2 regions of the Cytobacillus sp. MT66 genome follow, and region 1 is predicted to be linked to the other one. Evidence: riboswitches for the same ligand, from Rfam matches in the RefSeq annotation. Region 1 holds a riboswitch; the other holds the start of a gene.

The links. A riboswitch is a leader RNA that binds a small molecule or an ion and turns the genes downstream of it on or off. The one in region 1 is predicted to bind cyclic di-GMP.
Region 2: another riboswitch for cyclic di-GMP. It lies ahead of AC1Q59_RS09985 (nuclease-related domain-containing protein); the one in region 1 lies ahead of AC1Q59_RS23770 (putative bifunctional diguanylate cyclase/phosphodiesterase).

What each region holds. Positions count from the first base shown of each region.
Region 1 is NZ_JBXAFB010000025.1:23,656-27,071, forward strand. Features, by position in the region: gene AC1Q59_RS23755 (HAMP domain-containing protein) at 1-351, shown strand, start outside; gene AC1Q59_RS23760 (STAS domain-containing protein) at 365-682, shown strand; gene AC1Q59_RS23765 (PP2C family protein-serine/threonine phosphatase) at 682-1,527, shown strand; cyclic di-GMP riboswitch class I at 1,975-2,046, shown strand; gene AC1Q59_RS23770 (putative bifunctional diguanylate cyclase/phosphodiesterase) at 2,128-2,913, shown strand; gene AC1Q59_RS23775 (EAL domain-containing protein) at 2,969-3,416, shown strand, end outside.
Region 2 is NZ_JBXAFB010000004.1:327,421-330,836, forward strand. Features, by position in the region: gene AC1Q59_RS09970 (DUF3307 domain-containing protein) at 1-42, shown strand, start outside; gene AC1Q59_RS09975 (Crp/Fnr family transcriptional regulator) at 180-863, shown strand; gene AC1Q59_RS09980 (hypothetical protein) at 976-1,356, shown strand; cyclic di-GMP riboswitch class I at 1,357-1,448, shown strand; gene AC1Q59_RS09985 (nuclease-related domain-containing protein) at 1,528-2,235, shown strand; gene AC1Q59_RS09990 (hypothetical protein) at 2,263-2,895, shown strand; gene AC1Q59_RS09995 (M6 family metalloprotease domain-containing protein) at 3,221-3,416, shown strand, end outside.

The sequences.
Region 1 (3,416 bases):
ATGGAACTTTCCGTTCATTTAAAGGACGAGGCATCCAATTCTGTAGAAACAATCTATCAAATATCTACAGAAACCACAATGAAGGCAAGGGAACAATTATATGAAATTATGGAATTTATTGATAGGACTGAAGAGGTATTAACTCCTTATCAACAAAACGAAAACGTACAAAAGGTGATCAGCAAACTGGAACGAATGAGAGAGGTTGCCAAAGAAAGAACCTCATCCACTACTGATACAACAATAACATTAGCTGACTTGCTTAAATCCTTATATGGACAATCTAGTGAACTATCAGAGATATCCAATACATTATTGGAACAAATTAGTCAATTCAAACTTGATAAATAGGGAGGGGATGTTAGTGGAATTAAATGTCAACAAAGAAATACAAGGATCAAAAATGACATTAAAATTAAATGGTGATTTAGATATCTCGACAAGTAGTAGTATTGATCCTTATTTAGAGGAAATTGAGGATATTGACGTATTAGTATTCGATTTTAGTGAATTAGAATTTATTGATTCGACAGGAATTGGTTCCATTATGAATGCTATTTTCTTATCACAGGAGAAGAACTTTAGCGTAGAACTGCAAGGTGTTAATGACATGACAAAAGAAATTCTAGAGATTGTAGGGATTTATCAGATATTAGACACAATCCAAAAGGGGGATGCCTAATGTTCTTTGAGCAGTTTACCTACAATATCACTAATGATTCAGACAATAGGAATAACGTGGATAAAACACTAGAAAGAGAAATTAACCTGGCTAGAAATATTCAAACCTCGTTATTAAATGGAAGAGCTCCCGAGGTAGATGGCGGGAAACTCTGCGGAAATTCTCTTCCTGCTAGATTAATTGGCGGGGACTATTATGACTTTTATCCACTAGTGAATGGGAAAGTTCGCATTGTCATTGGCGATGTGATGGGGAAAGGAATTCCAGCAGCTATGTTAATGATTTTGACCAGAGGGGCTTTTCGAAGTGCTGCAGAAAGTACTAAAGGCCCCGGAGAAACCTTAACAGCCATGAACCAGGCGTTGCACAATGATTTGCGTACCTTAAAATCATTTGTTACCCTATTTTGTGCGGATTGGGACCCAAAGACTGGTATTTTCAGTTATGCCAATGCTGGACATCATCTCCCCCTTCTACTAAAGGGAAACAGTCGGACCATCTTAGATCTTCCAAAGATAAAAGGGATTATGGTTGGGGGGTTAGCGAATCAAGTGTACAAAGAGCAATCTATCAAATTAGAAGAATCGGATATGGTGTTTTTTTATACTGATGGCATTATAGAAGCTCAAAATAACGAAGGGGAACAATATCAGATTGATCGACTAAAGGAAACATTGATTTTACATCAAGACAAAGATGTAGGTGAAATTGAAAAATACGTTATGAACTCGATTAATGAATTTACTTCTGAAGTTCCACAGAGAGACGATATTACTATGGTCCTTTTGAAAATTAGTCAACAGAAAGCGGATATTAGTAGTTTGAATTCTCCTGTATTAGCATGAATTAGGTAGGAAAGGTGATTAAGGTTAGGCCGCTACTTTCTTACATAGCGTAGCAACTTTAACCTTTCCTTAACGGATTCATGAAGGAGTCTCCCATCCTCAAGGAATGTGAAAGCCCAATGAGTAGGTGGGAGATGAATTTCGGTGGCTTAAGCCAAAGCTTTTTTATTCTTTCAATTACTTTATTATAACGTAGCCGGGAACACTCATGACTTTAGTCATGAGCTGAATCGGATTCAAAAAGGGTGTAGCTTTTGCCATTTTACTATTCGACATATGCATAATCAATATGTACGCAAAAACGCTAATATAGCGGATTACCACTTGCAAAACCAATCGAAATAAATCGAAAGTTGTATTTATAAGATGTAAAATCGGTCTGTCCTATAGTAACCTTCACCTGTATTGGTAAATGGAGCTCGAACAATTATTACTTTAATTTCATAAATTAGTCAAAGGTAAAGACACAAAACTATAGGGGCTTCGATCAAGGTCGGATCATGCTAGCCAGTTAGCAATAATCTTCAGAGACTAATCAATTCGCTTAGTCTTTTTTGTTTGTTAAAATTTCGGAAAATGGAAAATAGAGGATGATGCCATGTGGTAGTAAAAAAGGATCTTAATGGGGTGGATGAAACAATTGATTGTATGGATAACCATGATGCATTAACGGGATTATCTAATCGTCATCATTTTTTTAATCATTTAAAGGATACCTTGGAAAAAGAAACGACTAAGAATGCAGCTGTATTGTTCTTTGATTTGGACCGGTTTAAAGTCATTAACGACTCGTTAGGCCATATAATCGGGGACCTGTTAATTAAAGAGGTCTCTAATAGATTAATGGATTGCCTAAAGTTGGCTGATACTGTTGCGAGAAATGGAGGGGATGAATTTTTTGTATCCCTAATCAATCTAAATCGTCAAGAGGTACTAGATATCATGGAAAAGATTCTTACATGCTTTGACGAACCATTCATCATTGATCGCTATGAAATCTATACCTCGCCCAGCATAGGTGTCAGTTTTTACCCTAATGATGGGAAAGATGTTGACACTCTAATTACAAAGGCTGATGTAGCCATGTACTCCGCAAAAGCTAACGGAAAAAACAGTTATCAACTTTATCACTCTAGACAGTCCGAAAACCTTCATGAAAAATTAGAAGTCGAAATTCACCTACATAAAGCATTAGAAAATAATGAGCTTTTCCTTCATTATCAGCCTAAGTTAGATATTTTCACCGGGGAGATTATTGGAATGGAAGCGCTCATTCGTTGGAATCATCCAGAAAAAGGGATAATTTCACCTGCTGACTTTATTCCACTTGCTAAAGAAACAGGTTTGATTCTTTCCATCGGTGAGTGGGTTTTAGAAGAGGCTTGAAGACAAAATAAAGATTGGCAGGAGGCAGGCCTACCTCCTTTCATTATTTCCGTTAATCTTTGCGCGCCAGCTTTATCAGCCTAATTTAGCTAAAAAAGTAGAAACGATTTTAGCAAAAACAGAACTTGATTCTGAGTATCTGGAACTCGAGATCACAGAAAGTACGTTAATGGATATTCCACAAGGGTTAAAGGTTCTAAACGAATTGAAAAGTTTAGGTGTGCAAATTAGTTTGGATGATTTCGGTACAGGGTATAGCTCTCTTAATTATTTAAGGCGCTTTCCCACTGATGTTTTGAAAATTGACCAATCGTTTGTAAGAAGTGCTACCCAAGATTCTACGGATGTAGCCATTGTTAAAACCATTATTCAAATGGCCCATCAGCTCCAAATGAAAGTGGTGGCAGAAGGGGTGGAGTTAAAGGATCATCTGATTTTCCTTCAGAGAAATCATTGTGATGGCGCCCAAGGCTATCTTTTTAGTAAACCCCTGCCACCGGATA
Region 2 (3,416 bases), on a different contig from region 1:
CTTCATTTCGGGCAAATTCTTCTATTTATTTATAGTAACTGAACTTGGAACGAACGGATGAAAAAAATATTCGTTCGTTTTGTATTTGCTTGGGAGGAAATCAGCAGAGGTGTGGTTCATAGTTCATTTTAACTATATAATAGTAAGATAATACTATTGTTATGGGAGAAATGGAAAAAATGGATGCTCAATTTATGTTAAATGTCCCTTTTTTTGCGGGGTTGAATGAAAAAGAATATGAATTACTAGGATCTCTTTTTATCGAAAAAAATATAAAAAAGGGAGGCCATATTTTTCTTGAAGGAGATGTAGGGACAGAATTCTATCTAATCAAACAAGGAAGAGTAAAAATCTATCGAATAACGAATGGAAAGGAATCGATTCTTTCCTTACTAAATAATGGGGATTACTTTGGGGAAATGGCAATGCTAGATCCGAATAATAGCAGATCAGCGGCTGCTGTTGCTCTGGAAAATACGACATTATTTATCTTAAAGGAAAATGAATGGAAGTCATTGTTAATGCGAAACCCGCAACTGTTAATTAAGTTGTTGAGTCTAACAATGGAAAAGTTAAGGCGAGCAAATGATAAAATTCAGCATTTAACATTTTTTGATGTGCGAACACGAGTCTATAAACTAATTGTTCAACTGGCGAAGGATTATGGAATACATACAGAAGACGGACTATTAATCAATTATAAATTAACCCATCAGCAAATGGCCGATTTAATTGGGGCTGTTCGGGAGACTGTTTCAAAAATCATGGCCGAATTACAGCAAGAAGAATGGATTACTTTGCAGAATAAGAAAATTCTTATTAAGGACATGGCTAATTTTGAAGAGGGTATTATTGAAGATTAATTAATCTATTTTTCAAAAAAAGTATAATTTTGTAGTTTGGATTACAGAAAATAATAGGCCCCTAAGTGATAATAAAATTAACAAACAAAGAACGTTTAGGGGGAGATTTATAATGGACTTACTGCCAATCATTATTTTCGGTACTATTATTTTTATTATTAAAAGAGCTAAAAGAAAAAACACATTATCCCGTCGAGCAAGTTTAGCTGCTGCAGGTGTTGGCGGAACGGCAAGTATTGCGTTTCTTCAGCAGCTCGAACTCGAGCAGCAGCTAAATCAAGATATGATCGATCAAATGCAGCAAATGGATTTACAGCAAATGCAGGATTTCGCTTTGCAAAACCAGCTAATTGACCAAATGAATCTTCAGCAAATGATGGATCAATCAATGGATCCATTTCAAAATGTAGGTTTGGATCCCATTATTGATCATTACTATCATGGTCATGATCAAGGGTTTGATCACTCATTTAATGACCATCACCAATTTTAATAGAGTAAATGGCAAACCATCCGAAAGGGCGGGACGCAAAGCCACGAGTCTAATGTTCTGTGAGACAGAACGATGATCGTCGGGTTACCGATACAGTATTGTATTGTTATCTGACTGCTTGGCTGCCTATGCAAGCAGTCTTTTTATTTTAGCAAAAAGGGATGATATTTTATGGCAACCATCCATAAAGGGAAAAACGCACTAAAAACGAAGGCGAACAACTATTTATTAATTTCTATTTTATTAGCGATTGCACCAATTGTATACTTTGTGGCTTTTATACAGGGATTTTACTTTAAAGGGATTTTTCATCTTTTTCCGGTCATGCTATTTTGGGCTGCTATATTCTTTTGGAAAAAATACTCCGTTCTAAGTGCTGGAATTAAAGGGGAAGAGCGAACTTCTAGTATTCTGAGAGAACTTCCCAAAGGTTATGAGGTGTTTAGTTCTGTTCAGCTTTCAACAAATGAAGGAATGGCCGAGCTTGATCATGTGATTGTGGGTGAAAATGGCGTCTTTGTCGTTGAGGTAAAAAATCATAACGGCACCATCCAAGGAAGAGATGAGGATCACTCCTGGATTCAGCACAAAGTGGGAAGAAAAGGCGGAGAATACACAAAGGAAATGAGAAACCCTGTTAAGCAAGTAAGAAGACAAGTACATATTTTATCCAGCTATTTTAAGCAAAACGGGATAAATCTTTGGATTGAGGGGGCCGTCTATTTCTCGAATCCTCAAGCCAATGTAAATGTAACATCAGAACGAACTAATGTTTTTACATCATCAAATGAATTGCAAACGTATTTAACCACGCATAGCTCAAAAAGAAAAATAAACCATGAAGTGTTAAATAAAGCGAAAGCATTGATTAAAAGGTAACTTTGACAAAAAAGGAGATTTGTAAAAATGAAATTAAAATTAGTATTAGGAAGTTTAATGCTGCTAGGATTGCTTGCGGGATGCTCTAAGGGAGAAGTAACGGCAAAAACAGAAGAAGAGATTCGCCAGGAAGTAAAAGCAGAGCTTGAACAAGAAATGAAAGATGATTTAAAAAATGAGATTAAAGAAGAAGTGAAAAACGAACTTGTACAAGTACAAAAGACAGATTCAGAACCAGAAGTTGTTAAAGAAGCCCCGGCTGAAAAAAGCGCTTCATCATCCAACATTCTGGACGTTTCATCTGTTGAACCTTACGTCACTAGCAATCTTATTTTTTCAAACTTCTCTCTAGAAAAACATAGTGATGGATACTCTTTAGAAATGAGAGTGGAAAATAAGAATGAGGAATTTGATGTGGCTTTTGGCTGGGGAAGAGCAGGAATAGCAACGCTTGAAACGAGCGAAGGCAGATTCAAGGCTGAATTTCCGCATATGGAGAAAATCGGTGCGGGACAAGAAAAAATCTACTCCTTTAAGTTTGCAAATGCAGCAGGCACACCAAATAATCTGGTAATTAGTAATATCTTGCTAGTAAATCAGCATGACGGGCGGCTTCCAACGCCAGGCAGTGATGAAGAATTTACAATTTCATTGAAATAGGGGATTGTTCCTATCAGACATGGGTTCCATTCCTGCTGGCTTGACTAAAGTTTGACTCATTTATTTGGAGGGAATCTATCTTAGTTCGTAAATCATAAGCCAAATACGATAGGAGCGGGGGATTTCCCTCGCTTTTTTATTATACTATGTACTTGGAAAATTAGCGGTTGTAGGAAAAAGGATATATTTTTTATAGGTGTTTATAAAAAATATAATCAAATATTCATAGAATATTTTTCTAGAATAGGTTCCTTTACACTATTCAGAATAGGGTGAAAAATCTATATTATTGAAAATATAACAGAATTTTGAAGGAGTGAGGTATTTGTTAAAGGTTCTATCTAGCTCTGCTCTATCATTAGCATTAGTAGGAAGTACGATTTTTGCAGGAGGGTCATCAATCAGTGCAGATGCCCCAGTGAAGGAAAAAAATACATACCAGCTAAGCCTGGCTCATCATGTGGGTGCTTCCCCGGAGCTTGCTGAACAGGCGAAAAGGCTAGGCATTGATTTATCAAAAG